3 linked regions of the Pseudoxanthobacter soli DSM 19599 genome follow. Each later gene encodes a partner of the first gene's protein in a complex. Links are inferred from orthologs where the notes say so. Each region holds a gene or a part of one and is shown in the gene's direction. Other genes may lie near its edges. The genes, in order: BUF17_RS04475, pnp and eno.

Evidence for each region.
Region 2: the proteins of BUF17_RS04475 (region 1) and pnp are in contact, whole or in part, in a cryo-EM structure (PDB 9QH0), measured with the Escherichia coli proteins. The link is inferred for Pseudoxanthobacter soli DSM 19599 from one-to-one orthologs.
Region 3: the proteins of BUF17_RS04475 (region 1) and eno are in contact, whole or in part, in a solved structure (PDB 2FYM), measured with the Escherichia coli proteins. The link is inferred for Pseudoxanthobacter soli DSM 19599 from one-to-one orthologs.

Annotation. Positions count from the first base shown.
Region 1 is NZ_FRXO01000001.1:1,049,954-1,059,957, forward strand. What follows is about bases 4,064-7,444. They hold BUF17_RS04475 (ribonuclease E/G), read left to right. Parts: upstream 4,064-4,415; coding sequence 4,416-7,244; downstream 7,245-7,444. Other genes in these bases: BUF17_RS04480 (efflux RND transporter periplasmic adaptor subunit), read right to left, coding at 7,432-7,444. In the rest of the region: BUF17_RS04455 (MarC family protein), read left to right, coding at 1-31; BUF17_RS04460 (APC family permease), read left to right, coding at 157-1,740; BUF17_RS04465 (DUF2306 domain-containing protein), read right to left, coding at 1,900-2,298; BUF17_RS04470 (single-stranded DNA-binding protein), read right to left, coding at 2,414-2,956; more of BUF17_RS04480, read right to left, coding at 7,445-8,325; BUF17_RS23175 (DUF1656 domain-containing protein), read right to left, coding at 8,316-8,621; BUF17_RS04490 (FUSC family protein), read right to left, coding at 8,632-10,004. UniProt on the Escherichia coli protein: Endoribonuclease that plays a central role in RNA processing and decay. Required for the maturation of 5S and 16S rRNAs and the majority of tRNAs. Also involved in the degradation of most mRNAs.
Region 2 is NZ_FRXO01000003.1:430,058-439,576, reverse strand. The notes cover bases 1,629-4,524. They hold pnp (polyribonucleotide nucleotidyltransferase), read left to right. Parts: upstream 1,629-1,964; coding sequence 1,965-4,085; downstream 4,086-4,524. Other genes in these bases: BUF17_RS09505 (cytochrome b), read right to left, coding at 4,459-4,524. Outside these bases: tRNA pseudouridine(55) synthase TruB, read left to right, coding at 1-778; rpsO (30S ribosomal protein S15), read left to right, coding at 1,186-1,530; more of BUF17_RS09505, read right to left, coding at 4,525-5,007; olsB (l-ornithine N(alpha)-acyltransferase), read right to left, coding at 5,382-6,299; BUF17_RS09490 (FAD-dependent monooxygenase), read right to left, coding at 6,865-8,553; BUF17_RS09485 (transglycosylase domain-containing protein), read right to left, coding at 8,748-9,519. UniProt on the Escherichia coli protein: Involved in mRNA degradation. Catalyzes the phosphorolysis of single-stranded polyribonucleotides processively in the 3'- to 5'-direction. Also involved, along with RNase II, in tRNA processing.
Region 3 is NZ_FRXO01000016.1:8,538-18,084, forward strand. The notes cover bases 2,392-5,315. They hold eno (phosphopyruvate hydratase), read left to right. Parts: upstream 2,392-3,170; coding sequence 3,171-4,460; downstream 4,461-5,315. Other genes in these bases: galU (UTP--glucose-1-phosphate uridylyltransferase GalU), read right to left, coding at 2,392-2,761; BUF17_RS21300 (FtsB family cell division protein), read left to right, coding at 4,717-5,070; pdhA (pyruvate dehydrogenase (acetyl-transferring) E1 component subunit alpha), read left to right, coding at 5,214-5,315. In the rest of the region: BUF17_RS21280 (glycosyltransferase), read right to left, coding at 1-698; BUF17_RS23050 (hypothetical protein), read right to left, coding at 1,128-1,730; more of galU, read right to left, coding at 1,856-2,391; more of pdhA, read left to right, coding at 5,316-6,359; BUF17_RS21310 (pyruvate dehydrogenase complex E1 component subunit beta), read left to right, coding at 6,374-7,765; BUF17_RS21315 (pyruvate dehydrogenase complex dihydrolipoamide acetyltransferase), read left to right, coding at 8,062-9,417; BUF17_RS21320 (hypothetical protein), read left to right, coding at 9,533-9,547. UniProt on the Escherichia coli protein: Catalyzes the reversible conversion of 2-phosphoglycerate (2-PG) into phosphoenolpyruvate (PEP). It is essential for the degradation of carbohydrates via glycolysis.

The DNA of each region.
Region 1 (10,004 bases):
CGATGGCGTCCGCGCCTTTCTTCAGTCTTGAACGCCCATCCCACCAAATTTCGGCGCCGACGGGATGCGTTGCCGCGACTAAGGTGACGGCGAAGGGACCCGCCAGGCCGCGCGTGTGCCGGGGCGCGTGGGCCGGGGCGATTGGGACAGTCAGCGATGAAAATGCAGCGCGAGATCGGGCTTCTCGGCCTGACCTTCATCGGCGTGAGCGGCGTGATCGGCTCGGGATGGCTGTTCGCACCGCTCCAGGCGGTGCAGCTCGCCGGGCCGGCGGCGATCCTCGCCTGGGTGGTCGGCGGCGCGGCCATGTTCCTTCTCGCGCTCACCTTCGCCGAGGTTTCGGCCATGCTGCCGGTCGCGGGCGGGCTCGGCCGGCTGCCGCAGTTCAGCCATGGCAAGACGGTGGCGATGGTGATGGGGTGGAGCGCCTGGGTCGGCTACAGCACGACGGCGCCGCTCGAGGTCGAGGCGACCCTGCGCTATCTCGGGCCGCACTTTCCGGCGCTCCAGCAGGCCGGATCGGACAGCCTTTCCGGCTTCGGCCTCACGATCGCCATCGCGATGGTCGGCCTGTTCACGCTCATCAACTATTACGGCGTCAAGCTGTTCGCCCGCATCAATTCGGGACTGACCTGGATCAAGCTGGTCATTCCGGTCGTCGTCATCGTGATGCTGATCATCACCAGCTTCGAGCCGTCCAATTTCACCGCCGCCGGCGGCTTCGCGCCCCACGGCATGCAGGGCGTGTTCAGCGCCGTCTCGAGCGGCGGCGTGATCGTGTCCTATATCGGCTTCCGCCACACCATCGATCTCGCCGGCGAAACCCGCAATCCCGGCTTCACCGTGCCGGTCGCGCTGCTCCTGTCGGTCGTCATCTGCTTTCTGGTCTATGGCGGGCTGCAACTCGCCTTCATCGGCGCGCTCAACCCCGCGGACATCGCCAACGGCTGGGACAAGCTCAACGTCACCGGCACGTTCGGCGCCATCGGCGCGGTCGCATCCGGGCTCGGGCTCCTCTGGGTCGCGCGGCTCATCAATCTCGGCGCGGTGGTGGGGCCGTTCGGCGGCGCGCTCGTCTCCGTCGGCTCCAATGCGCGCCTGTCCTATGCGCTGGGCGAGAACGGCTTCTTTCCGCGCCGCATCGCAACCCTGTCCGACCGCGGCGTCCCGAGTGCGGCGCTGCTTCTCAACCTCGTCGTCTCGACGCTGATGTTCCTGTTCATCCCGTTCGAGGAACTGCTGCAGATCTGCGGCGCGGCCGTCACCCTGTCGTTCGCGGTCGGACCCGTCGTGCTGCTGGGCCTGCGCCGCATCGATCCCGACCGCCCGCGGCCCTTCCGGGTGCCGGCCGGAACCATCGTCGCGACGGCTGCCTTCGCGGTCGCGACGCTCGTCATCTACTGGGGCGGCTGGGACACGGTTTGGCGGCTCGGCCTTTGCCTTCTCGTCGGCCTCGTCCTTTTCCTCGGCCGCGGCCTGAAGCACGGGCTTCACGATCTCGACCTGGCACAGGCCTGGTGGCTCCTGCCCTATTGCGCGGGGCTCGGCATCGCCTCCTATTGCAGCGCCTATGGCGGGGTCGGCATCCTGCCGCGCGGCCTCGATACCATCCTGCTGGTGGCGTTCTCGATCGCGATCCTGTTCGCAGCCGCACGGCGCCCCGTCAGCCGCGAAACCTATGAGGGCTATCTCGCCGAGGACAGCGGGGCGCTGGCAACCAGCCGGCAGACCGGGCCTTGAACCACCGCGTCGCGTCCCAGCCCCTGGCGGATCGCCTGTGATGCGCCCCCGTTCGCGATCCGGCCCGACGGCCACCTGAACGGCAGATGTCCGGACCATCCTGACCGGCCGGCCGCGCTTCCGCGCCGGTCATGTCCGTCCATCCGCACGGGAAGCGATCTAAGACCCGAACACCACCTGGTGCATGATCCGTCCGGGATAGAACGTGAACAGCCCGGCCAGCACCAGCGCCCACATGAACAGGTGACGCATGAAGCGCCGATGGCGCTCGACCGCGTGGATACGGGCAAAATAAGCGGCGAGCGGCACCGCGATCAGCACCCAGAGCGACAGCAGATGGATCGGGCTCCACGGCCCGATCATCCGCAATTCGTGGATCCAGAACGAGGATATCGCGACGGCCATCATCAGCGCCGCCCAGCCCCAGCCGACCAGCCGGTGGGGAATGGTGCCCTTCGGCGCCGAGAGCTGCACGATCCCGACACCTAACGCCAGGAACGCCGTGAAGGCATGGATGCGGATCGCCAACGAGGCATTCAGAAGCGGCTCGAGGCTCAAAAGACGCCTCCTCTGCCAGAGATCCCCGGCGCAGTTCGGAACACGCCTGCGGGTCAGGCCTTCCTTCCGCTCCAGGCCGCGCCACCTCAGGACGAACAGATTCGCGCAACGGCGATCAGAACGGAATCTCGTCGTCGAGTTCGCGGGAGAACGACTGTCCGCCGCCGCCACTGCCACCACGGCTGCCGCCTTCGCCGCGGGCCGGCGTCTCGCGGTCGAAGCCGCCGCGCTCCATGGGCGAAGAGCGGCCGAAATCGCCCCCGCCGGAACGCTCGCCGGAGCGTTCCATGGCACCGCCGCCTTCGCCCCGCCCGTCGAGCATGGTCAGCTGCGAGTTGAAGCCCTGCAGCACGACCTCGGTCGAATAGCGCTTCGCACCGGACTGGTCTTCCCACTCGCGGGTCTGAAGCTGGCCTTCGAGATAGACCTTGGAGCCCTTGCGCAGGAACTGCTCGGCGACCTTGCACAGGCCCTCATTGAAGATGACGACCGTGTGCCATTCGGTCTTCTCGCGCCGCTCGCCGCTGTTGCGGTCCCGCCAGCTCTCCGAGGTCGCGATCCTGAGCCGTGCCACCGGCCGCCCGTCCTGGGTGCGCCGCACCTCGGGGTCCGCTCCGAGATTGCCCACGAGGATCACCTTGTTGACGCTGCCGGCCATCATCAGCCTCCAGATTCGCAGGGACGCGGCCATCGATCCCGCCGCACCCGCATGATTTCAGACATTCCGCATTCCGACGGCACCAACCGCACAGCCGACGGCCAAGCCGAAGCGTGGGACCGGTCGCCGGAGACCATCGTGACCGGCCGCGCCGGCGAGGTATCCGGCCCGGCCAGCGGCGCGACGGCTTTTTTTGCGGTCCGCTCAGGCGAACACCTGTCGGTCCGGCGAACTGTTGCCGGCAAAGCCGACGGACGCCAGCACAACCGGCGCTCACAACGGGCACCGACGCGGCTAACGTTTCGTTAACGACACTCCTACACCACCCCGGCCCCAAAGGCACGGCCCTCGCCCCGTGGAAAACCGCCGGGCAAGGCGGTCTTTTCCACAGCGCCCGCCGCGCGCGGGCTCGCAAGGCCATCGGACGGTCACGTCGCGACGATGCTTCAAGAGTATATGTTCTTTTTTTGTTCTCGCAAGCGGATGTCACAAGCCAGTCTCGTACGCTGATCCAGCGACCTGCTGTGCTGCGTCCGCAAGGCGGTGGCCGCCGAAGTCGGCATGGAACGCCCTGGCGCGCCTGAACCGCGGATCGATAGCCGCCTTTGATCCGGCCCCGCCGGCACAGTCGCGGGTTCGAGGTCGCGCGCGAAGGCGGATCCGCGGCCAAACCCATGGCAGAAAACTGGTATCCGGGTGCCGTCACGCCGGCGCCACTGCCTCGGAACTCTTGCCAAGAGAGGTGCGCACCCGTAAATAAGTCTCGTCTGTCCCGGTGTATCTCGATTCATCGTCGGCAGCACCATCGCACCGGATCACAGCGACGAGGGCTTCTGCCTGATCCTGCCCGCGCGTGTCGGCCTTACGTTTCGACGCCGCTGGGGATCGCAGACAAATCCCGATGTCCGGAAGATCCGTGTGGACACGGCGGCTTTCCGATCGGCCGGCTCGGACATCAAAGGTCGGGTGCCGCGCCTGCGTTGGACGGACCAGCCTCTTGCAGGCGGCGCGGCCTCCGGGCGGCGGGTTCCACCTTCGTGTCCTTCGCCGGGCCGTTCACATGTGGCCGCCGGATATCCGGTGCGATTGCCAGACAGTGCCGCAGGCGGTTTTTCGCAGGCCGGCGCGGTTCATGCCTGCAGAGGCGGCATTGCGTCGTTTCGCGGGCTTTCGATTTTCCGGTCCTCACGGGCCGAAAAAGGGTTCGAGCGCGCATTTCGATGATCCGGTTCGCCTGGTTCCGCACCCCGCATATCGCGACGGCAGACAGTGCCGCCGTGACGGGCGTCGCCGTGACCCTGGCTCCGACGCGCACGACCCGGCCTCACCCGGCCCAGGCTTTTTCCGATACCGACCTCTTTCCTTCTTTCCATACCCCCTATGACGGCATGTCCGACCGGGCCTCGTCACGGCGTTTCTCGCCGGCGATGGCACGTCGCTGCCGTGGAGATGTTCTTCAATGGCCAACAAGATGCTTATCGATGCCACCCACTCGGAAGAGACGAGGGTGGTCGTCGTCCGCGGTAATCGCGTCGAGGAATTCGATTTCGAGTCCGCAAGCCGGAAGCCGCTTCGCGGCAACATCTATCTCGCCAAGGTAACCCGCGTCGAGCCGTCGCTGCAGGCAGCCTTCGTCGATTACGGCGGCAACCGGCACGGCTTTCTCGCCTTCAACGAAATCCATCCCGACTATTACCAGATCCCCTTTGCCGACCGTCAGGCGCTGATCGACGCCGAGGCCGAGGATGAAGCCGAGGACGAGCGCGCCGCCGAACGCGCCGCCGCCAAGGCTGCGAAGGCCGAAGCCCAGAAGGTCGCCGCCTCTGAAGCCGCTGGTGACGCCGTGTCGTCCGACGTCCATGCCGAGGACGACAACGGCGAGGACGGCGGCCATGGCGAGATTCGCGAGGTTCGCGAACAGGAAGAGATCGTCGAGTCCGTCGGCGCCGAGGATGCGCTGGAGGAGGTGCCGGAGCGCCGCCCGCAGCGCAACCGCCGCACCTACAAGATTCAGGAAGTCATCAAGCGCCGCCAGGTGTTGCTGGTTCAGGTCGTGAAGGAGGAGCGCGGCAACAAGGGTGCGGCGCTGACCACCTATCTGTCGCTCGCCGGCCGCTATTCCGTGCTGATGCCGAACACCGCCCGCGGCGGCGGCATCTCGCGCAAGATCACCTCCGCCCAGGACCGCAAGCGCCTGAAGAAGATCGCGAGCGATCTAGAGGTGCCGGAGGGGATGGGCGTGATCCTGCGCACCGCAGGCGCCAGCCGTACCAAGGTCGAGGTCAAGCGCGACTTCGAGTATCTGCTGCGGCTGTGGGAGAACGTGCGCGACCTGACGCTGCGCTCCTCCGCCCCTGCCCTCGTCTATGAGGAAGGCAGCCTGATCAAGCGCTCGATCCGCGACCTCTACAACAAGGACATCGACGAGGTCCTGGTCGGCGGCGACGAGGGCTATCGCGAGGCCAAGGACTTCATGCGCATGCTCATGCCGAGCCATGCGAAGAACGTGAAGGCCTACAAGGACCCCTCGCCGCTGTTCACGCGCTTCGGCGTCGAGGCGCAGCTCGATGCGATGTTCTCGCCCCAGGTGACACTGAAGTCGGGCGGCTACATCGTCATCAACCAGACCGAGGCGCTCGTCTCCATCGACGTGAACTCGGGACGCTCCACCCGCGAGCACAACATCGAGGACACCGCCGTCCAGACCAATCTGGAGGCGGCGGACGAAGTCGCGCGCCAGCTGCGTCTGCGCGACCTCGCGGGCCTGATCGTCATCGACTTCATCGACATGGAGGAGAACAAGAACAACCGCGCAGTCGAACGCCGGTTGAAGGAGGCGCTGAAGTCCGATCGCGCCCGCATCCAGGTCGGCCGTATCTCGCATTTCGGCCTGATGGAGATGTCGCGCCAGCGCATCCGCACCGGCGTGGTGGAAAGCTCCACCCAGGTGTGCCCGCACTGCTTCGGCACCGGCGTCGTGCGCTCCACGGAATCGGTCGCGCTCCATGTGCTGCGCACCATCGAGGAAGCGCTTCTGAAGAGCGCCGCGCACAATCTCAACGTCCGCACCCGCACGGCCGTCGCGCTTTACATCCTCAACCAGAAGCGCCGCCACCTTGCCGACATCGAAGCCCGTTTCGGTGTCCAGATCAGCATCTCGGCTGACGAGGGCCTCGGCACGCACCATCACGCCGTCGAAAAGGGCGAGCTCGCGGTTCGCGACCCGAACCTGCCGCCCCCGCCCGGCCTCTCGTCGGTGGTTCACGTCGATTCGGTCGATCCGGATGCCCTGATCGAGGAGGAGCCGGAGGAGGCGGAAGACGTCGCCGAAGAGGCGCCGGAGCAGCCGTCGCCCCAGCAGGCCGGTTCCGAGAACGGCGAAGGCAATCGTAAGCGCCGCCGCCGTCGCCGCCGCCGTCGTGGCGGCGAGAACGGCGCCCGCGAGGCCAACGCCTCGGGTGAAGTCGAGCAGGGTGAAGACGACGGCGACGACGAGGGCGACGAGCACGCTCCGGCCGGGATCGCAGGCGAAGCCGTCGAGACGGCCGCCATCGGGATCGAAACCGGGACGGTGACAGCCGAAGACACGGATGCCGATGAGGCACCGGCATCGCCGGACATCGCCGTCCCATCGGAGACGATGTCGGCGGAGACCGTGTCGTCGGAAGGCGAGGCTTCGGAAGGTCAGCCTTCCGGTGCCGCTTCCCCGGACGCCGAAGCCGAAGCTCAGTCTGCCGAGGTCTCGGAAGAGGATGCCGCGGCCGCGCGTCGTCGTCGCGGTCGTCGCGGCGGACGCCGCCGTCGCGAGACGACCGAAGAGACCGACGCTGCCGAGACGAACGCCGCGACCGTGCAGGGCGGCGAGGAACCGGCCCTGGCCACCTCCCCGGCTGCCGACGAGACGCCGGCCGAGGCCGTCGCACCGGAGGCCGTGCACGATGCCACTCCCGAGACCGTCGCTGCGGCGCCGGCCGAAGAAGGTCACGAGGTCGTAGCGGCGCAGACCGCGGAGCCGGAGACCGCGGAACTGGCGACCGAGTCGCCTTCAGCCGAAGCGTCGCATGAGTCCGCGCCTGCCGAACCCGAGCCCGCAGCACCTGCGGCGGCCGAGGACACCTCCACCGCGAGCGAAGAGGCCGCATCCTGGAACGACGCGCCCGAGCAGCACCACGCCGGGGATAGCGGTTCCGAGGCGCCGGAGCCGGCTCCCGAGGCACCCGCCGCCGAACCGGAGGTCGACGACCGGCCGAAGCGCTCCGGCTGGTGGCAGCGGCGCTCGTTCTTCTGAGCGCCACTGGCCGCCCCAGGAACCCGCCGGGCTCCGAAGACGGTCCGCAGCGATGCCCCGACTGAGGGACACCGCGCTAGACGTGGATGCGCATGAAACTGTCCCCCGGATCGCCCGATCCGGGGGGCAGTTTCGCTTTCAGGCGTGCTCGATCCCGCCTCGCGGTCGCTTCACTCCGCCGCTTGCTTCACTCCGCCACTTGCGGACCTGTACCGCCCGGATGCACCACGACGGTCGCGGACAGGCCGGAAATCAGTGGGACGCCCTCCGGTACCTCGCCCAGGCGGATGCGCACCGGAATGCGCTGCGCCAGCCGGATCCACTCGAACTCCGGATCGACCCTCGCCAGAAGTCCCGCCGTGGCATTGGCATCGCCGATGGCACGGCTGATCCCCTCAACCTTTCCTTCGATCTGCGCGTCGCCGGCCATGAGCGTCACGGTCGCGGCATCGCCGACGCGGATAAAGGGAAGCTTCGTTTCCATGAAGTAGGCGTAGACATAGAATGAATGCCGGTCGACGACCGCGAGCACGCCGTTGCCCACGCGCGCGTAGTCCCCGACCGTCGCCGTGAGGTTCGTGACATAGCCGTCGACCGGCGAACGTACCTCCGCCCGCGTCAGGTCGATCTCGGCGCTCGCGAGCGTCGCCTCGGCCGCCGCCAGATCGGCGCCCGCCTCCGCGGCCCTGGTCGTCGACTTCTCGACATTCTCGACCGAGATCGCGGAGGTATCGGACGCACGCAGGCGGGAGTCGCGGTCGGCGTCGTCCTGGGCGAGCGTCAGGGCCTGCCGACGCTGAGCTACGGCGGCCTGGGCCTGCTGAACCGCCACCTGGAAGCGTTGCCGGTCGATGACGAACAGCACGTCGCCCTTCCTTATCTCCTGATTGTCCTTCACGTTGATCGCGTCGATCAGGCCGGAGACGTCCGGGGCGATCTCCACGACGTTCGCAAGCACGCGGGCGTCGCGTGTCCATGGCGCCAGCGTGTAGAACGCCCAGAGCCGCCAGCCGACGAGGACGGCCGCCGCGACCACGACGAGCGTCACGACCATACGAATGCCCCGGCTCGTCACAGCCATCGCACACCTCCCGCCAGCGTTGTCACGCCCAGAGCAAGCACGTAAAGCGCGGTATCGAACAGTGTGGAATGCCACACGAAGCGATAGAACCCGGTCCGCTTCAGCACTAGTCGCGCGAGACCGAAGGGCACGAGCGCCAGCACCAGCCAGAGCATCATCGGCGCGAGATAGAAGCCGAACAGGTCGATGTTGCCGAAATTGCCCGGCTCCAGCCAGGACCAGGAGACTGATGGTGGAACCTCGACCGGCAGGGCGGCCGAAGGTGCGATGGGCGGTGACGTTGCGGCGAGAGGCATGGGTCTGCTCTCAATCCTTCGGAAATGCGCGCAGCAGATAGGGGCGGTCGAAGCCGAAGCGGTCGGCGATGAAGCGCAGCGAGGAGGCTGCGCGCAGGACGCTCGCCGCCATATCGGACGCCGGTTCCAAGGCGACCTCTGCCAGCCGCGCACGCATTTCGGCGACCGCGGCCTCGGCCCGCGAGACGACCGCATCGGCGTCGGCGGGAGCGTCCGCCAGCATGGCGAACGCCGCGGCGAGGCTGTTGAGGCACGCATCGATCGCCCTCCGGCCATCCGGCGGCATCGCCGGATCGCTCATGAAGCGGCGCAGCAGGCCGAGTTCAAGGCAGGACGAGGCCACGCCGAGCGAACCGCGCAGAAACGTCTCGTCGCCCGGCCGGTCCAGATCGAGGCGAGGCAGCAACGCGGCGAGGTCTTCGAGCGCCTCGCGGTGCGCCCTGCGCGGAGCCGCCCGTCCACCCGCCACGGCGGCGAGGCGGCGCATGCCGGCAGCAAGTGCCCTGCGCCGCGCGGGCCGCGACGTCACCGGCACGAGATTGAAGAACACCAGGCCGATGCCGAAGCCGAACAGCAGCCCCAGGGCGGAGTTCGCGAACACACCGGGTTCGGGTCGGTAGACGTTGCCGCTGCCCATGTAGGCGACGAAGAACGACGTGAACCCGGCGCCGGGAAAGGCGTATCGCGGCGTCCCCATGACGAGCCCGGCCGGAACGAGCACGATCATCAGTGCCAGCGAAAGCGAAAGGAAGCCTTCGAGGGACGGCAGCACCAGCACCATGTAGGCATAGGCCATGACGAGCCCGCAGGCCACGAACAGGGTGTATGGCAGGCCGATCCGCGCGGGATCGTCCTGGTTGATCGCGAAGAAGATCATGATCCCGAAGCCCTCGAGCGCCGAGAATCCGGCGGTCCAGGTTGTCGCGCTCCAGAACAGGGCAACCGCGACGAGCCCGAGGCTCGCCCGCAGTCCCTGCAGGATCGCCTCGCGGTCGTCGACGGGCGCGCGTGGCTTGGAGCGCGCAGGCCCGCGCTTGGGATGTGCCGCCGCGCGCATGCTCGCCGCCTCCGCCGTCATCACCATGGCGAGCCCATGGACCATCTCGCCAGTACGCCGCAGGATCAGGAGCGCATTCGCCAGCGGCTCAAGGGGACACGTTCCGGCATGCCCTTCGAGATCCGCGGCGGCCTGCGCGACATCTCGATGGGCGTCGCGCAGTCGCTGGCGGACCTCCCTCGCGCCGCTGAACCGCGGCAGGTCGTCTGACAGCGTCCGCAGCACTCGCTGGACATCGCGGAGCGCCGGTTCCAGCCGGTCGTTGATCGCCTCGTCCTGTGCGCCGCGGATATCTTCCAGCCGGACATAGAGACCGCGCACCACGG
Region 2 (9,519 bases), on another replicon or contig:
CGGCGAGGCGACCAAGACCGTGCCCTATGTGGTCGACGGCCGGAAGGTCTACCGCTTCACGGTGCGCTGGGGCATCGAGACCGATACCGACGACGCCGAAGGCCGGCCGGTCGCGACCTCCGACGCCCGCCCGACGCCGGCGGAGATCGAGGCGCTGCTGCCGGAATTCGTCGGCGAGATCCAGCAGGTTCCCCCGCAATATTCGGCGATCAAGATCGGCGGCGAGCGCGCCTACGACCTCGCCCGCGACGGCGAGGTCGTCGAGATCGCGGCGCGGACCGTGGAGATCCATCGCCTCGCCATCGTCGGCCTGCCCGATGCCGACCATGTCGAGATCGAGGCGGAGTGCGGCAAGGGCACCTATGTGCGCTCGCTGGCGCGCGATTTTGGCCGCCGGCTCGGCTGTCGCGGCCATGTGTCGGCGCTGCGGCGCCTCATGGTCGGACCGTTCGACGAGACCGATCTGGTGCCGTTCGACACCGTCGCCGCCGCGGCCGAATCCGAGGACCCCGCGGCGGCGCTCGCCGCGCTGCTGCGCCCGGTCGAGGACGGCCTTTCGGAGCTTCTGGAAGTCGCGATGTCGTCCGTCGACGCGAGCCGGCTGCGCCGGGGCCAGTCGGTGCTCCTGCGCGGACGCGGCGCGCCGGTCAAGACCGAGGCGGCCTACGCCACCTCCGCCGGCCGTCTCGTCGCGCTCGGCTCCATCGAGGCCGGCGAGTTCGTGCCGCGGCGGGTGTTCAACTACTCGACGCCCGAGCAGGGCCTTTCCCGGCGCTGATCGCGAAGGCTGCCGCGGGCTTTTCGGGCCCGCGTCCTGCAATTGGGCTGGAATTCCGGCGGCTTTTGTGGCCATAGTCCGCCCGCGTGCGGCGCCGGATGACCGGCGCCGCCGTTTCCTGCTGCCTCGACCGTGCTGGACGACATCCCGGCTCGGCCAAGGCGAGGAAAGGGAGCCTGGAGCGCTTTCCGATCGTATGGTCACATCCGATCGAGGAGAAATCGCTCCGGACTCAAAGCTCTGAGCATAGCCGTGTCGTTCAGCTCGGTTCGATCTGAACGGGATATGCCCCAGAGCTCCGCCCACGACGCGCGGATGCCCGTGCCCTCCCCAAGGGAGCGGCCGGGGCGCGGACCCTCGATCCCGATCGCAACGGATCGCTGCGGCTTGGCCGCACGCGCCCTCCGTTGCAGCACCGGGTTCGGCGTCCGCCGCGCACCACACCATCGGCGCCTTACGGCGCCATCATGAAAGGACCACCGATGTCGGTTACCGCCGAACGCAAGCAGGCGATCATCGCCGAATACGCCACCAAGCCGGGCGATACCGGTTCGCCCGAGGTGCAGGTTGCGATCCTCTCCGAGCGCATCGTCAACCTGACCGAGCACTTCAAGAGCCACGCCAAGGACAACCATTCCCGCCGCGGCCTCCTGAAGCTGGTCAGCCAGCGTCGCAGCCTCCTCGATCATCTGAAGAAGACCGAGCTTGCGCGCTACCAGACGCTGATCCAGCGCCTCGGCCTGCGCCGCTGATGCCATAGGGGCGCCGGGGAGCAGACCGCTTCCGGCGCCTCTGATTTTCAAGCGGCCGTGCGCGGCCGCGCCGGCACATGTTCCACGGGATCGAGACGACCCGCACGGAACGGGCGCCGGGGAAGCCGGGCCCAGCCGATCCGGCCGGGTCTGCCACTTCATCGGGTTCCGGCGGCGTCTGACGCACCGCGGCAATGGCCGGCGGTGCGGACAGGACGCCGGCGGCATCCAACACGCCACCAGCGGGACGCGACCGGGGAGGGCCATCAGGGCCGCCGGCGCCGCCCGCGAAGGGAGACCACGGGGCAGGATTGCCGGACGGCCGAAGACGGGGACCCGAACGGGACCGTCGCGCAGAAAGTGCATCGGTCCGGCCGTCTCGCCGTCTTGCCCGTGTCGACCTTCGCGGTCCCGCGACAGGAAGGAAGACATCCATGTTCCAGATCGAACGCGAACAGATCGAGTGGGCCGGCCGCACGCTGACCCTCGAGACCGGCCGCATCGCGCGCCAGGCCGACGGCGCCGTGCTCGCCACCTACGGCGAGACCGCCGTGCTCGCCACCGTCGTTTCCGAGAAGGCCCCGAAGCCGGGCCTCGACTTCTTTCCGCTGACCGTCCACTACCAGGAAAAGGCGTTCGCCGCCGGCAAGATCCCGGGTGGCTACTTCAAGCGCGAAGGCCGCCCGTCCGAGCACGAGGTGCTGACCTCGCGCCTGATCGACCGCCCGATCCGCCCGCTGTTCGCCGACGGCTACAAGTGCGAGACCCAGGTCATCGTGACCGTGCTCTCCCACGACCTCGAGAACGATCCGGACATCCTCGCGCTGGTCGCGGCGTCCGCCGCCCTGACGCTGTCCGGCGTGCCGTTCATGGGCCCGATCGGTGGCGCCCGCGTCGGCTACATCAACGGCCAGTACGTGCTGAACCCGGCTCATGACAGCCGCGCCGATTCCGACCTCGACCTCGTGGTCGCCGGCACGGGCGACGCGGTGCTGATGGTGGAATCGGAAGCCCGCGAGCTGTCCGAAGAGGTCATGCTCGGCGCGGTGATGTTCGGCCACACCGGCTTCCAGCCGGTGATCGACGCCATCATCCGCCTTGCCGAGAAGGCCGCCAAGGAGCCGCGTGCGCTGCCGGAGACCGGCAACGAGGCGCTCGCCGCCCGCGTCGCCGAGATCGCCTCCGAAGGCCTCGCCGCCGCCTACCGCATTCCGGCGAAGGCCGAGCGCCGCGAGCAGATCTCGGCGGTGAAGGCCAGCGTCGTCGCCGCGCTGGTGAACCCGGAAGATCCGGCCGCGCCGGCCCCGCAGCTCGTTTCCGAGCTGTTCAAGGAGCTGGAGGCCTCGACCGTCCGCAACCGCATCCTCGACGAGAAGGTGCGCATCGACGGCCGTGACCTCGTGACCGTCCGTCCGATCCTGTCGCAGGTCGGCGTGCTGCCGCGCGCCCACGGCTCGTCGCTGTTCACCCGCGGCGAGACCCAGGCCCTGGTCGTCGCCACCCTCGGCACCGGCGAGGACGAGCAGTTCATCGATTCGCTGGAAGGCACCTACAAGGAAAACTTCCTGCTGCACTACAACTTCCCGCCCTATTCCGTGGGCGAGACCGGCCGCATGGGTTCGCCCGGCCGCCGCGAAGTCGGCCACGGCAAGCTGGCGTGGCGCGCGGTGCACCCGATCCTGCCGCCGAAGCATGAGTTCCCCTACACCATCCGCGTCGTCTCCGAGATCACCGAGTCGAACGGCTCGTCCTCGATGGCGACGGTGTGCGGCTCCTCGCTGTCGCTGATGGATGCCGGCGTGCCGCTGAAGCGTCCGGTGGCGGGCATCGCCATGGGCCTCATCAAGGAAGGCGAGCGCTTCGCGGTGCTGTCCGACATCCTCGGTGACGAGGATCATCTCGGCGACATGGACTTCAAGGTCGCGGGCACCGAAGCCGGCGTGACCGCGCTGCAGATGGACATCAAGATCAACGGCATCACCGAGGAGATCATGAAGGTCGCCCTCGAGCAGGCCAAGGGCGGCCGTCTCCACATCCTCAACGAGATGTCGAAGGCGCTGACCGAGGCCCGTCCGGAGCTCGGCGAGTACGCGCCGCGCATCGAGGTGATGAAGATCCCGGTCGACAAGATCCGAGAAGTCATCGGTTCGGGCGGCAAGGTGATCCGCGAGATCGTGGAGAAGACCGGCGCCAAGATCGACATCGCCGACGACGGCACCATCAAGATCGCATCGTCCGACGGCAAGGCCATCAAGGCCGCGATGAACTGGATCAAGGGCATCGCCGCCGAGCCGGAAATGGGTGCGATCTACGAGGGCACGGTCGTGAAGTGCGTCGAGTTCGGCGCCTTCGTGAACTTCTTCGGTTCGCGCGACGGCCTCGTCCACATTTCGCAGCTCACCAACGGCCGGCCCCAGAAGGTCACCGACGTGGTGAAGGAAGGCGACAAGGTGTGGGTGAAGCTGCTCGGCTTCGACGAGCGCGGCAAGGTGCGCCTGTCCATGAAGGTCGTGGACCAGGAGACCGGGCAGGAGATCTCGGGCGAGGCCGCGTAAGCGCCAATCCGACATCCATGGGGGGCTAGAGCGCTTTCCGATCGGATGGACTCATCCGATCGACAAGAAATCCCCCCGGCTTCAAAAGCTTGAGCATATCCGTGTCGTTCAGATCGGTTCGATCTGAACGGGATATGCTCCAGGCGCCCGCCCTGAAATACCGACGGCCGGAGAGGGGAACCTCTCCGGCCGTTTTCGTCTGTGGTTGGTGAAGGGTGCGGTTTGTGGAGGGTGCGGTCGGCGATGGCGAAGGATGCCCCGGTGTTCAGGCGCAAGGCCCGGGCCGGCCCCGTCCGCCGGATCATGCCGGGGCCTGTCGAATCTGGTGCGAGGCCGTGAGACCGGATCAGGCCATCCGATCGCGAGGACCGGCTTACCGCCCGCCGAACGTCATCCGCCGCAGCAGGCGGTCCCGCAGGACGAACTGATGGAACAGCGCCGCCAGCGCATGGACGATGGCGAGCGCGATCAGGGCGTTGGCGGCGAGTTCGTGAACCTCGCGGATCGAGCGTGAGGTGTCGCGGGCGACCGGGTCCGTCAACAGTGCCGGGATTTCCATGAAGCCGAGGGGAATGCCGCGCGCCCGCGACTGCACGTAGGTCACGCCGAGGATGGTGACGGCCAGGAGCAGGAAATAGAGCAGGACGTGGGCGAGGCTGCCGATCCTGTCGAGGAACGGCCAGCCGCTCTGCGCCGCCGGCGGCGAGGCGGTGGACAGCCGGATGACGATGCGCGCGATCACCAGCACCAGCACGGTGAAGCCGAGGCCCATGTGCAGGTCCTTGACGAACGGAACATCCTCGTCCGGGACACCGTCCCAGACGTAGGTCAGCCCGTAGACCACCGCCACGAGGATGGCGATGAGCCAGTGCAGGGCGACGATGGCGGGATTGTAGCGCTGGGCGGTCGGGGAATGAGCCATGGATGCCACGTTCTGAGCCCGGAACATGCTCCGGTCGTTGCAGCGGGGATGCCTTCAGGTCGCCCCGACACGTCGGGCCGGCCGAGAAGCATTTTGGAACCGTTTCAGACTACAAAGCACGCGCACGGTTGGGAATGGCCGTTCTGCGTCCCGGCGATCGACAGGCGCGGCATCCCGAAGATCCTCCGGGCGATCGGCCGGTACGCGCGGGACGGCGACGGCCGGAACGGCATGCGCACGGAAGCCCGGCGCCGGACACAGCCCCGCCATCAAGCCCCGTCGTCCGGAGAGCCGGTCCGGCGGACTATTTTCGAGCTTTTGAGTCTGGAGCGTTTTCATGTCGGTCGGATGTTGCCATCCGATCGGAAAGCGCTCTAGCCGGCGTGGCGGCTGGCGTCGGCGCCGTAATAGTTGATGTAGCGCGTGTTGATCTCGTCGACCGGCAGCACGATCAGCACGTCCGTCGTGCCGAACTGGTGGTCGATCACCGCGCCGTCGCCGATCTTGGCGCCGAGCCGCAGATAGCCCTTGATCAGCGGCGGCAGCGCATGGAGCGCCGCCTTGGCGTTGATCGCCTCCTTCGGCATCCGGTTCATTTCCACGAAGCGGTCGGGCAGGGCCGAAGGCCGCAGGCCGTCTGGCGCGCGGCAGAAATGGTGCAGGAACGACAGCGGCATCGCCAGGAGATCCGGGTCGGTGCCCTCGAGGCTGGCGCAGCCGATCATCAGGTCGCAGCCGTGCTCCAGCGTGTAGGTCCATACCCCGTGCCAAAGCAGTTCCAGCGTGCGCTTGGAGCGGTAGGGCTCCAGCACGCACGACCGGCCGAGCTCCAGAATGCGGCGGTAGGGCCGCGCGTCGAGCAGGGGCGAGAGGTCGAACTCCGAGGTGGAATAGAAGCCGTCGTAGCGGTCGGCGATATCCCGGCGCAGCAGCCGGTAGGTGCCGACCACCTTCGGCTTGCGCCGCTGGAAGCGCTTGGCCGGCGCCTCGTGATCGATCACCAGCATGTGGTCGCAGATGTCGTCGAAGGCATCGACGTCGCGCCGGCTCATCATCGCCATCGCGTCGGCGATGGCCGACATCTCCTCGTAGAACACCTTGTAGCGGATCGACTGGGAGCGCTTGATCTCCTGCCGGGTGCGGGCGAGGCGCACCTCCAGCGGACCCAGGCGGCCGAGCGTCGGGGCGTTCGGATCGAGCGGCTCGCGGCGGCCGCCGGGAATGCGGATGCCCGCGGGCGCCAACGGCCTGAAGGGAAGCGCGGCCTCGCCGAACCGGGGGTTGGCGGACATCAGGGCGGTCATCGCCGTGCGCGCGACGCCGGCACCGGCATCGACGAGGCCGAGCGCGCCGGCCCGGCGGCTCGGGAACGCTTCGGCAAGGACATCGGAAGACGGCGGCGTCGATCGTCTCATGCTTCCTCCGATGGCGGCGGGCTTCACTGGTGGCCCGGCAGCCAACCCGGCGCCGGCCGTTCCGGCCCCGCGCTCACAACACCCTTTTCGTCGGGCGCCTGCGAACCGTTAACCGCCATCAGAAACATAGTTGCCCGACGGTAATGTGACAATGTTTGCGGACACCCCCGCCCTGCGGCGGCGACGGGGCGCGGAAGGCCCTGCTGTCGCCCGGCGCCGCGGCCGAATGACGTTCGCATGGCACCGAGGGCGTCCGGCCCGAAGGCCGGGTCGCCTGCAAGAGGCTGAACGGGCATGGGATTCCGCCGGTCCTTCAGCGGATGCGGGCCACAGGCCGCCGGCTGTCGCGATGGCGCGGGGTTGCGCAGGCGCGACCGCAGGCGCGCGGCGGAACACGAAAAATTGCCGGACTTTGCCGGCAAATCAGTTTCGCGCGGCCGTGTCAGCGCGCTTCGGGCAGGCGCAGCGCGAGTTCCGCATAGGAATCGATCAGCCCCACATCGAGCGGGCCGCCGCGCGTGCCCACCACCTGATCGGGCCGCACGAGCACCCAGCCGCCCGGATCGACAGTGTAGCGCCGCGCCGCCTCGCCATCGGGATCGGTGACGGCATCGAGCTGGACGATGCGCACCGCGGGGCCGAATTCCTCGACGGACAGCGCGATCGCCCGCGTCGCCGTGGCGTCGCCGAACAGGAGAAGCGTGTGCACGGGACCGTCGCTCTTGCCGGTCTCGCGGGCGTCGAGGCCGCAGAGCAGCGGCCAGAGCGAGCCGGCCTTGCCCGTCTCCGGGTCGTGATAGGGGGCATCGAGCGCCCGCTCGCCCACCGTCGGCGTTCCCGCCGTCACCATGCGCCGCAGGCCGGCGAGCGCGCCCTCGCGGTAGCTCGCCGCGCTGTCGGCGAGATCCGCCAGCATCCGCCGCCGCAGCGGCGCCAGCCGGGACAGCGCCTTGACCGCGACGTCCCGCGTGGTGCGGGCGACGATGCCGCCGGCGAAACCCGCGAGCAGCCGGACGAGCGAGCTTTCGATCACCGCCTTCGCGATCGGCCGCCGCTCGGCCTCGTAGCTGTCGGCGAGCGCCTGGACGTCGCCCCGCCCGCGCGCGATCTGGGCGAGCTTCCACGCGAGGTTGGCGGCATCCATGATACCCATGTTCAGCCCCTGCCCGCCGGTCGGCGACAGCACGTGCGCCGCGTCGCCGACGAGATAGCAGCGGCCGTCGCGATATCGCTCGGCGACGAACTCGCCGGCGCGATAGGCGGCGAGCCACGAGACCGATGCGATCGAGAGGCCCGGCGGGCCGCTCAAGGTGAGGTAATGCTGCATTTCCTCGCGCGTCGGCGGCGGTTCGGGCGGCGGTTCGCCAGTGGCCGCGCCGTCCGCATCCGGGCCGGGGTGGCTTCCGGACGGTGCCGGTGGGGGCGCGGCCTGGCGCCGCGCCGTCATCCGCCACGTCTCGCCGTCGATGGGCGACAGCGCGATGCTGCCGCCTTCGCCGGACCAGAGATAGAGCGTGCCGGGCTGCAGCGGACCCTCGATCCGGCCGTCGCAGAACACGTGGGTTTCCGGGTCGGAAAAATCCTCGGCCTCGATCTCGAGCAGGTGGCGCACCGCGCTGGCGCCGCCGTCGCAGCCGACCACGAACCCGGCGACCGCCCGTTCGGGCGTGTCCTCGCCGTGATGGAGCGTGGCGAACACCCGGTCGCGCTCCTGGTCGATGGCGACGAGCGCCACGCCGCGCTCGACCCGGACGCCGAGCGCCGCGAGGCGGTCTGCGAGGATCTGCTCGGTGCGCCATTGAGGCAGGATCACCGGCTGGGGGAACGGGCCGGCATGGTCCACGCCGGTTTCCTCGTCGAGCAGCACGCGCGCGCCGTCGCCGACCGTGACGCGGCCGATGGTGAGGCCTTCCGCGCGGATGTCCTCGGCGACGCCGACGGCCGACAGCGCCTCCAGGCTGCCGCTCCACACCGCGAGCGCGCGCGAGGTCCGGTCCGGCTCCGGATGGCGGTCGATCACCCGGACCGACAGCCCGAAGCGCCGGCAGTTGATGGCGAGGCTGAGCCCGGCCGGCCCGGCGCCGACGACGAGCACATCGGTGGCTTCTCCGGCGATGTCGTAGGGGTTCACGGCGGCGGACCTCGCGGTGGCAAGGAAGATCAGGAGACCGAGGACGGCGGGAGAACACGCGGAACGCGGGCACCGCGGCGCAGGCGCGCCGTGGCGATGGCACGGGACGGCATCGACGACGAAGATACGGGCAACCAGATTGCCCGACGCCAAGGGCTTTCGGCAACGGCGCGCGGGCGCCGCCGCCGCGACCGTCAGCCGCCGAACAATTGCTGGAAGAAGTCCTTCTTGCCGGCTTGCGGGCGGACGAGCCCGCTGCCGGTCTGTTGCTGGGCCGGCGCATATTGCGGCTGGGCCTGCTGCGGGTTCGGTGCGATCGGACCGTCATCCGGGATCGCCGCCGTGGAGGCCGCCGCCGCCTCGGCCGCGGCGCGCGCCCCCGGAAGCTCGGCCACCTGCATGCCCTTGTGGATGCCGGTCATCAGCTCGCCCCAGATCTTGGCCGGCAGCGTGCCGCCGGTCATGTTCTTGGTCGGCTTGCCGTCGTCGTTGCCGAGCCAGACGCCGGTGGTGAAGTAGCCGGTGTAGCCCATGAACCAGGCGTCGCGGTAGCTCTGGCTGGTGCCGCTCTTGCCGGCCGCCGGCCATCCCTTGATGCGGGCGCGCTGGCCCGTGCCCGAGAGGATGACCTCGGACATCATGGCGTTCATCTCGCCCACATATTGCGGCGCCACCACCTGGCGGGCGCCGCCGCTGCGGCGCTCGTAGAGCACCTTGCCGTCCGGCGTGGTGATGCGGCGGATGACGTGGGGCACGACGCCGATGCCGCCGTTGGAGAACGGCACATAGGCGGAGGTCAGCTCCAGCAGCGAGACTTCCGAGGTGCCGAGCGCGATCGAGGCGTTGGGCGTGAGCGCCGAGGTGATGCCGAGCCGGTGGGCGGTGTCGATCACGGCCTCCGGGCCGAACTTCAGCACGAGCTGCACCGAGATGGTGTTGAGCGAGTTGGCGATCGCCTGGGTCAGC
Region 3 (9,547 bases), on another replicon or contig:
GCGACGACGATGTGCTTGCCGGGGAAGGCCGCGCGCAGCTTCTCGTAGACGTCGATGGCGGTCTGCACCGCCTTCTCGCGGGGCACGCCTTCCCAGTAGCTCAGGATGTGGGCCGCGATGAAATCGACGTTCGCGGCCAGTTCGGGATGCTCGAGCCAGGTCGACCAGATTTCGCCGGTGGTGACGGGAACCGGGCTCTCGGCGCGCACCTTGCGGAGGATCTCGGCCATCTCCTTGCCGGTCTTCTCGCCGCGCAGCACCGTCTCGTTACCGATCACGAGGGCTTGGACGTTGTTGTAGCGCCGCGCGAGATCGAGTGCGTTCTTGATCTCAAGCGCGTTACGGGTCTCGTCGGGCGATATCCAGGCGCCCTGGGTGACCTTGATGCCGTATTCGTTGGCGATCTCCGGCACCTGCTCCAGGCCGCCGGTGGCGGCGTAGGTGCGGATCGCCTTGGTGTAGGGCGCCACCACCTCCATGTCCTCGCGCAGCCGCGCCTTGGACAGGATGGTTCCCTTTTCCGGATTCTCGGAAGCGTTGTAGGGCGCGAAAGACAGGCTTTCGAGCTTGCCGTTCACGTCGGGCGCGGAAACCTTCTGCTCCCCGACCAGCCATATTGCGGCGTGCACGGCGGCAGCCAACACCACCGCCGCCGCAACAACGGGTACCGTGCGCCGGATCGTCCGGACGATCGACATCGGCAAAGCGCTCCTTGAGCCACGACCAGCCTGCTCACGACACCCCCGTGCCGCCCACACCGGCGCCGTCCGCGGCTTGGGAACCACGTCGGCGCGTCGAATGTCGGGAGGAGCGCGGCAGGCAATTCAGATGAGCACGTATTATGATGGAACTTTGTTTGGCCGCCGTAAATCAGAACCCGAAAATTGCGACATTCCGTCCACTTCCGGTAGACGTCAGGGCCGCATTGCGACGCTCCGATCAACGACGCACGGATCTCGGCACGAGGGCAGAAAACCATGCGGCGCCTTGATGCCACTTTCCGCCTGAACGGCATATGAACAAAGATGAACGGGAACGGTTGCACGCAGGCCAACAAAAAAGCGCCCCGGCGGATGCCGGAGCGCCTGTTGTGATCTCGTCGCCGGTCCCGGCCGGCGGCTTCAGGCTTACTGGGCCTTCTGCTCGGCCGGCTGTTCCGGCTTCGGCGCGCTCGCGCCCGGCTCCGCCGGCTTCTGTTCCTCGGCCTTCTGGCCCTCGGCGGGGGCGGCCGGAACCTTCAGCGTGGCGGGATCGAGCGCCGGATCGGCCCAGCAGGCGCGGGAGCGCAGGGGCAGGCCGGGATCGCCCTGCTCGCTGGAGACGCCGACGCGGATGAGGCAGGCGAACGCCACCGGCACGTGCTCGCTCGGGCATTCGAACCGGTCATAGAGCGACAGGAAGTCGTTGGCGGTGCGGATATCGTCGCGCCACAGCAGGCCGATGATGCGTTCGCCGGCCCAGGCGCATTCGGCGCGCGCCGCGGGCGAGGGCGGGGCCTTCGGCTTCTCGGGCGCGGGCGCCGCCGCGGCGGGAGCCGGAGCGGGCTGCGCGGGAGCAGGTTCAGCCGGAGCAGGCTGCGCGGGCGCCGCTGCCGGCGGCGGAGCTGCCTGGCCCTGGCTTTCCGCCGCTGGAGCGGCCGGCGCCGGAGCTTCCTGCGCCCAGGCGGCGGGGGCCATCGACAGAAGCGCGGCTGCGATGACGCAACGGCGCGCGAAGGGCAGCATGATCATGGTCGAAGAATTCCGGTTGACGGCATCTCGGGCATAGCGGCCGCAGTTGGTGTCCGGCGGGAGGATGGCCCAAGCGCGCGCCGCTGTCCACGGCGCGAGCCGGCCCTCTGCCCGCGAAGGTGGGATCAGCTTTCCGCGAGCTCGCCGAGCAGGGACTGCACCGCGGTGCGGAATTCGCCGGCGATATCCGGCCGGTCGAGCGCGTAGGCGACGTTGGCGGCGAGGAAGCCGACCTTCGAGCCGCAATCGTAGGTCTTGCCGGTAAAGCGCAGGGCGCGGAACGGCTGGAGGTTCATCAGGGGGCGCATGGAATCGGTGAGCTGGATTTCACCGCCGGCACCGACGCCGCCGCGCGACAGGAGATCGAAGATTTCCGGCTGGAGAATATAGCGGCCGGTGATGATGAGGTTGGAGGGGGCCTCGCTCGCCTTCGGCTTCTCCACCATTCCGGTCACCGTATAGACGGGATCGGTGCCTTCGCCGATCTCGACGACGCCGTACTGGTCGACCTTGTCGTGCGGGACTTCCTCGACGGCGATGACGTTGCCGCCATGGCGGTTGTAGACGTCCATCATCTGCGACAGGCAGCCGCGCTCACCCTTGATCAGCACGTCCGGCAGCAGCAGGGCGAACGGCTCGTGGCCGACGATGTCGCGCGCGCACCACACGGCGTGACCGAGGCCGAGGGGCTCCTGCTGGCGGGTGAAGCTGGTCTCGCCCGGCTTCGGGCGGGCGGCGACGACGGTGCGCAGCACGTCGGTCTTGCGGCGGCGCTGGAGGGTTTCCTCGAGTTCGTAGGCGATGTCGAAATGGTCCTCGATCACGCCCTTGTTGCGCCCGGTGACGAACACGATGTGCTCGATGCCGGCCGCGCGCGCCTCGTCGAACACGTATTGGATGACCGGCCGGTCGACCACGGTCAGCATTTCCTTCGGCATCGACTTCGTCGCCGGCAGGAAGCGCGTACCGAGGCCGGCGACCGGAATGATCGCCTTGCGGATCGGCGTCGGTGTCGTCGGCGTCGGTGTCATGGCGGCTTCTCCCAGAATTCGGGTTATGTCGACGTGCGTTGCCGGGCGGACCGTGGACAGGATCGGCGGCCTCGTTCGCGTGACCACTACCTTAGCCCCGTTTCCCCTTCAAGGCGGGCGGCGGGCTCCCGCGCACACGACGGGGGGCCGACGGCAGCGCCGTTATCCCGGCCGGACGGCTCCCGACAACGGGCCGGGCGGCGGATCGTTCCGGCGGCATCGCAACGTCCGTCGGCATTCTCCGCCGCCCCGCATGTAAGACGCGACACGGCGGCGGGGTTCTGGCGTCGCCCCGTGCGATCGGCTAATGGATGGCGTGCCGCCGCCCGCCGGCGGTCCCGGTTTCATGAGGCCGCAGGCCTTTCAAGCGCCCCGCCCGACGCCGGAAGGCGTCCCTGAGGAGAACTCCATGACCGCCATCGTCGATATCATCGGCCGTCAGATCCTGGACAGCCGCGGCAATCCCACCGTGGAAGTGGATGTCGTGCTCGAGGACGGCTCGTTCGGCCGGGCCGCCGTGCCCTCCGGCGCCTCGACCGGTGCCCACGAGGCGGTGGAACTGCGCGACGGCGGTTCGGAGTGGCTCGGCAAGGGCGTTTCCAAGGCGGTCGAGGCCGTGAACGGCGAGATCTTCGACGCGATCGGCGGCCGCGAGGCCGAGGACCAGATCGCGCTCGACCGCACCATGATCGAGCTCGACGGCACGCCGAACAAGAGCCGGCTCGGCGCCAACGCCATCCTCGGCGTCTCGCTCGCGGTCGCCAAGGCCGCCGCCGAGGCCGCCGGCCTGCCGCTCTACCGCTATGTGGGCGGCGCCAATGCCCGGGTGCTGCCGACCCCGATGATGAACATTATCAACGGCGGCGTGCACGCCGACAACCCGATCGACTTCCAGGAATTCATGATCCTGCCGGCCGGCCTGCCGTCGTTCACCGACGCGCTGCGGGCGGGCACCGAGATCTTCCACACCCTGAAGAAGGCCCTCAAGGACGCCGGCCACAACACCAATGTCGGCGACGAGGGCGGCTTCGCCCCGAACCTGCCGTCGGCCACCGCCGCGCTCGACTTCATCGCGAAGGCGATCGAGAAGGCCGGCTACAAGCCCGGCAGCGAGGTGTTCATCGGCCTCGATTCGGCGTCGACGGAGTTCTACAAGAACGGCGCCTACGTTCTGGAGGGCGAGGGCCGCACCCTCGACTCGGCCAAGATGGTGGATTACCTCGCAGAGCTCGTCGCCGCCTATCCGATCGTCACCATCGAGGACGGCATGGCCGAGGACGACTGGGAGGGCTGGAAGCTCCTGACCGACCGGCTCGGGTCCAAGATCCAGCTCGTCGGCGACGACCTGTTCGTCACCAATACCGAGCGCCTGAAGCGGGGCATCGCCACCGACACGGCGAACGCCATCCTCGTGAAGGTCAACCAGATCGGCACCCTGACCGAGACGCTCGACGCGGTGGAAACCGCCCACAAGGCCGGCTACCGGGCCGTGATGTCCCATCGCTCCGGCGAGACCGAGGACGCGACCATCGCTGACCTGGCGGTCGCCACCAACTGCGGTCAGATCAAGACCGGCTCGCTCGCCCGTTCCGACCGGCTCGCCAAGTACAACCAGCTGCTGCGCATCGAGGGCGAACTTGGGCCCCAGGGCGAATATGCCGGCATCGGCGCCCTGAAGGCGCTGGCGAAGCTCGGCTGAGGCGCCGGCCCCCGGCCGGCGCGGCCCCTCTTGCGGACCGGCGCCGACACAGCGGCCCGATGGACATAAAAGAGAAAGGCGGCCCTCGTGGCCGCCTTTCGCGTTCTGGGCCGGATGTCCCGAACGGTACGGTGGCGATCGACGCGGTCGCACGGACCGGCGGACCGGCGGCCGCAACGAAACGTTAAGCGGTCGCTCCCTATGGTCGCCGAATCGGTGCGTTGCCAGCCAATGCGGCTCCCGGATTGTTCATCCCATGACCACCCGTCATCGCAAGCGGTCCTTTCTGCGGCATCTGATGGTTCCCGCCCTTTCGATCGCGATCGGGTGCTACTTCGCCTATCACACGGTCACCGGCGATCTCGGCATCCGCGCCCGCGAGCAGATCGAGGTGGAAGCGGGACATCTGAGGGAGCAGTTGGCCGAAGTGCGCGGAGAGCGCGAGCGGCTTGAGCAGCGCGTCAAGCTGATGCGCGCCGATGCGATCGATCCCGATCTCGTAGACGAGCGTGCCCGCGCGCAGCTCAACATGGTCCAGCCCGACGAAATCGTGATTCTTCGGCCGAGCGTCGGCAAAGTCGCGGGCGCGGCCAATACGGCCGGCCTTTAAGCCTATCATTCGCGCTGCACTGCGGCATCCTGGAATAATGTCGAATAGGCGAAGCAGCTATGCGCGGCAGCGGCCTTGATTGCTCGGGCGGCTCCGTTAATGTGGCCGGGCGCCCTCGGGAGGGACGCTCGGAGAGGTAGTTCATGGCCGTAGCCAAGACGACGACGCGGGCAGGGGCGACCCCGCCCCACCGTGGCCGCGGTGCTGGTAAATCCCCCGCGAAGCCAGCCGCCGCCAAGGAAGACGTAGTCAAATCGACGAAGAAATCGGCCCCTGCGCCGGACTCGTCCACAACCTCCGCGATTCCGAACGATCCGCCCCGGATCGCGGAGTTCGACAAGGAGACGGAGCTCGGCGCGTATCGCGACATGCTCCTCATTCGCCGCTTCGAGGAAAAGGCCGGCCAGCTCTACGGCATGGGCTTCATCGGCGGCTTCTGCCATCTCTATATCGGCCAGGAGGCCGTGGTCGTCGGCATGCAGCTCGCGCTGAAGCCGGGTGATCAGGTCATCACAGGCTATCGCGACCACGGGCACATGCTCGCCTGCCGGATGGATCCGAAGGGCGTCATGGCCGAGCTGACCGGCCGCCGCGGAGGCTACTCCAAGGGCAAGGGCGGCTCGATGCACATGTTCTCGGTCGAGAAGGGCTTCTTCGGCGGCCACGGCATCGTCGGCGCGCAGGTCTCGCTCGGCACCGGTCTCGCCTTCGCCAATCACTACCGCAACGACGGCAAGGTCTCGCTCGCCTATTTCGGTGACGGCGCGTCCAACCAGGGCCAGGTCTACGAGAGCTTCAACATCGCGAAGCTGTGGAAGCTGCCGGTCGTCTACATCATCGAGAACAACCACTACGGCATGGGCACGAGCGTGCAGCGGGCGTCGTCGACGACCGATCTCGCCCATCGCGGCCGTTCGTTCGACATTCCCGGCGAGGCCGTGGACGGCATGGACGTGCGCGCCGTCAAGGCTGCGGCCGACCGTGCAGTGGCCCATGCCCGCGACGGCGAGGGGCCCTACATCCTCGAGATGCTGACCTACCGCTATCGCGGCCATTCGATGTCGGACCCGGCGAAGTACCGCTCGAAGGAAGAGGTCCAGAAGATGCGGACCGAGCACGATCCGATCGAGCAGGTCCGCAACCGCCTGATCGAGGCCAAGTGGGCGACCGAGGACGATCTCAAGGCGATCGACAAGGAAATCCGCGACATCGTCAACGAGGCGGCCGAATTCGCCCAGTCCAATCCCGAGCCGGATGCGTCCGAACTCTGGACCGACATCTATCGCTGAGGACGGGGACGGACATGCCGATTGATATTCTGATGCCCGCCCTCTCCCCGACGATGGAGGAGGGCAAGCTCGCCAAGTGGCTCAAGCAGGAAGGCGACACGGTCAAGTCCGGTGACGTCATCGCCGAGATCGAGACCGACAAGGCGACCATGGAGGTCGAGGCTGTCGACGAGGGCACCATCGCCAAGATCCTGATCCCCGCGGGTACCGAGGGCGTGAAGGTGAACACGGCGATCGCGATCCTGGCGGGCGAGGGCGAGGATGCCGGCGCGGCTGCCGCGAGCGCCGCCTCGAAGCCTGCCGAACCCGCCCCGGCGCCCGCGCCGGCTTCGGTCGCCGAGCCTGCCCAGGCGCCTGCGAGCGTTCCGGCCGCGCCGAAAGCTCCCGCCGTCGCCTCCGACCCGGAGATTCCCGCCGGCACGGAGTTCGTCTCGCAGACCGTGCGCGAAGCCCTGCGCGACGCGATGGCCGAGGAGATGCGCCGCGACGAGGACGTCTTCGTCATGGGTGAGGAGGTCGCCGAGTATCAGGGCGCCTACAAGATCACCCAGGGCCTGCTGCAGGAATTCGGCCCGCGCCGCGTGATCGATACGCCGATCACCGAGCACGGCTTCACCGGCGTCGCCGTCGGTGCCGCGTTCAACGGGCTGAAGCCGATCGTCGAATTCATGACGTTCAACTTCGCCATGCAGGCGATCGACCAGATCATCAACTCCGCCGCCAAGACGCACTACATGTCCGGTGGCCAGGTGACCTGTCCGATCGTGTTCCGCGGCCCGAACGGGGCGGCGGCGCGCGTGGCGGCCCAGCACAGCCAGGATTATGCGGCCTGGTACGCCCAGATCCCGGGCCTTCGCGTCGTGCAGCCCTATTCGGCCGCCGACGCCAAGGGCCTGCTGAAGGCGGCGATCCGCGATCCGAACCCGGTGGTGTTCCTGGAGAACGAGATTCTCTACGGCCATGCCTTCGAGGTTCCGAAGCTCGACGATTTCGTGCTGCCGATCGGCAAGGCGCGGGTCGCGAAGTCCGGCACCGACCTCACCATCGTCTCGTTCGGCATCGGCATGACCTATGCCCTGAAGGCGGCGGAAGAGCTGAAGGGTCTGGGCATCGACGCGGAAGTGATCGATCTGCGCACCATCCGTCCGCTCGACATCGACACCGTGCTCGCCTCGGTCAAGAAGACCGGCCGCGCGGTGACGGTGGAAGAGGGTTGGCCGGTGTGCTCGATCGGTTCGGAGCTCGCCTCCCAGATCATGGTCAAGGCGTTCGACTGGCTCGATGCGCCGGTTCTGAAGGTCACGGGCAAGGACGTTCCGATGCCCTATGCCGCGAACCTCGAGAAGCTGGCACTGCCGACCGTCGCCGACGTGATCGAGGCGGCCAAGGCCGTCACCTACCGCTGATCGAACACGAGGCGGGCCGGTTCCGGCCCGCCTTCGTTTCCGCGCATCCGTTGCCGGATGCGAGACGACGAGAGGTCGCCGTTCCACGGCCCGCCGGCTCTCTCCCCGCGGTGCGTCAGGCACGACGGGGGAGGCCCGGGCGATGGCCGGGACGAGGCCATGGATGAATCAATGAGACCCGCCCGCGCCGCCGGCGCGCGGCGCGGCGCCGATGCCGGGGCGCTCGTCCCGCCTTCCGCACGGCGCGTTCGCCACGGGTCGACAGCTCGGCTCTCAGGAGCCTGAGGGGGAAGACGATGCCCATCGACATTCTGATGCCGGCCCTCTCGCCCACGATGGAAAAGGGCAACCTTGCCAAGTGGCATGTGAAGAAGGGCGACACGGTGAAATCCGGCGACGTGATCGCCGAGATCGAGACCGACAAGGCGACCATGGAGGTCGAGGCGGTCGACGAGGGGACCGTCGGCGAGATCCTGGTGCCGGAAGGCACCCAGGACGTGGCGGTCAACGCCCGCATCGCGGTTCTTCTGGGCGAGGGCGAGGACGCTTCGGCGATCTCCGCCGCGGCGCCGGTCCAGGCCGCGCCCGCCGCGGCCCCCGCGCCGGCGGCTGCTCCCACAGCGGCCGCTCCTGCCGCCGCCGCTGCTCCTGCCGCCGCCGCTGCTCCGGCCCCGGCCGCGCCTGCGGCCCCCGCCGCGGCGTCCGCAGGCGAGCGTCTGTTCGCCTCGCCGTTGGCCCGCCGCATCGCCAAGGAAAAGGGCCTCGATCTCGCCGCCATCAAGGGCTCCGGTCCGCACGGCCGCATCGTGAAGACCGACGTGGAGGCTGCCGCCGCCGGCGGAGCCGCCAAGCCGGCCGCCGCCGCTCCGGCCCCCGCCGCCGCGCCGGCCCCGGCGCCGAGCCTGCCGGCCGGTGCCTCGGACGAGGCGGTGCTGAAGCTGTTCCAGCCGGGCAGCTATGACGTCGTGCCTCACGATGGCATGCGCAAGGTCATCGCCCGCCGCCTGCTCGAATCCAAGCTGACGGTGCCGCACTTCTATCTCAGCCTCGACGTCGACCTCGACGCGCTCCTCAAGCTGCGTGCCGAGATCAACGAGGCTGCGCCCTCGGTCGACGGCAAGCCGGCCTACAAGGTGTCGGTCAACGACTTCGTCATCAAGGCGATGGCGGTTGCGCTGAAGGCGGTGCCGGAAGCCAACGTGACGTGGACCGAAGGCGGGATGCTGAAGCACAAGGTGGTCGATATCGGCGTCGCCGTGTCGCTGCCGGGCGGCCTGATCACGCCGGTGGTGCGCAATGCCGACCAGAAGTCGCTGTCGGCCATCTCCAACGAGATGAAGGACCTCGCCGGCCGCGCCCGTGCCAAGAAGCTGAAGCCCGAGGAATATCAGGGCGGCACCACCGCGATCTCCAATCTCGGCATGTTCGGGGTCAAGGACTTCGCGGCGATCGTCAACCCGCCGCACGCCACCATCCTGGCGGTGGGCGCGGGCGAGCAGCGGGCCGTGGTGCGCGGCGGCCAGCTCGCGATCGCGACCCAGATGACCCTCACGCTCTCGACCGATCACCGCGCCGTCGACGGCGCGCTCGGTGCCGAGCTCGGTCAGGCCCTGAAGGGCGCCATCGAGAAGCCGCTGTCACTCTTGGTGTGACGACGGTCCGGCCCAGGCCCGCTGCCGGACGTTCCGGCATCGGGCTTCGGCTGGGGGCTGGCGGACGGCCGGAGCGCATTCCGGCCGAAACGGAACATGATCTCGGGAGGAAGGCTTGGGCGACACCGAT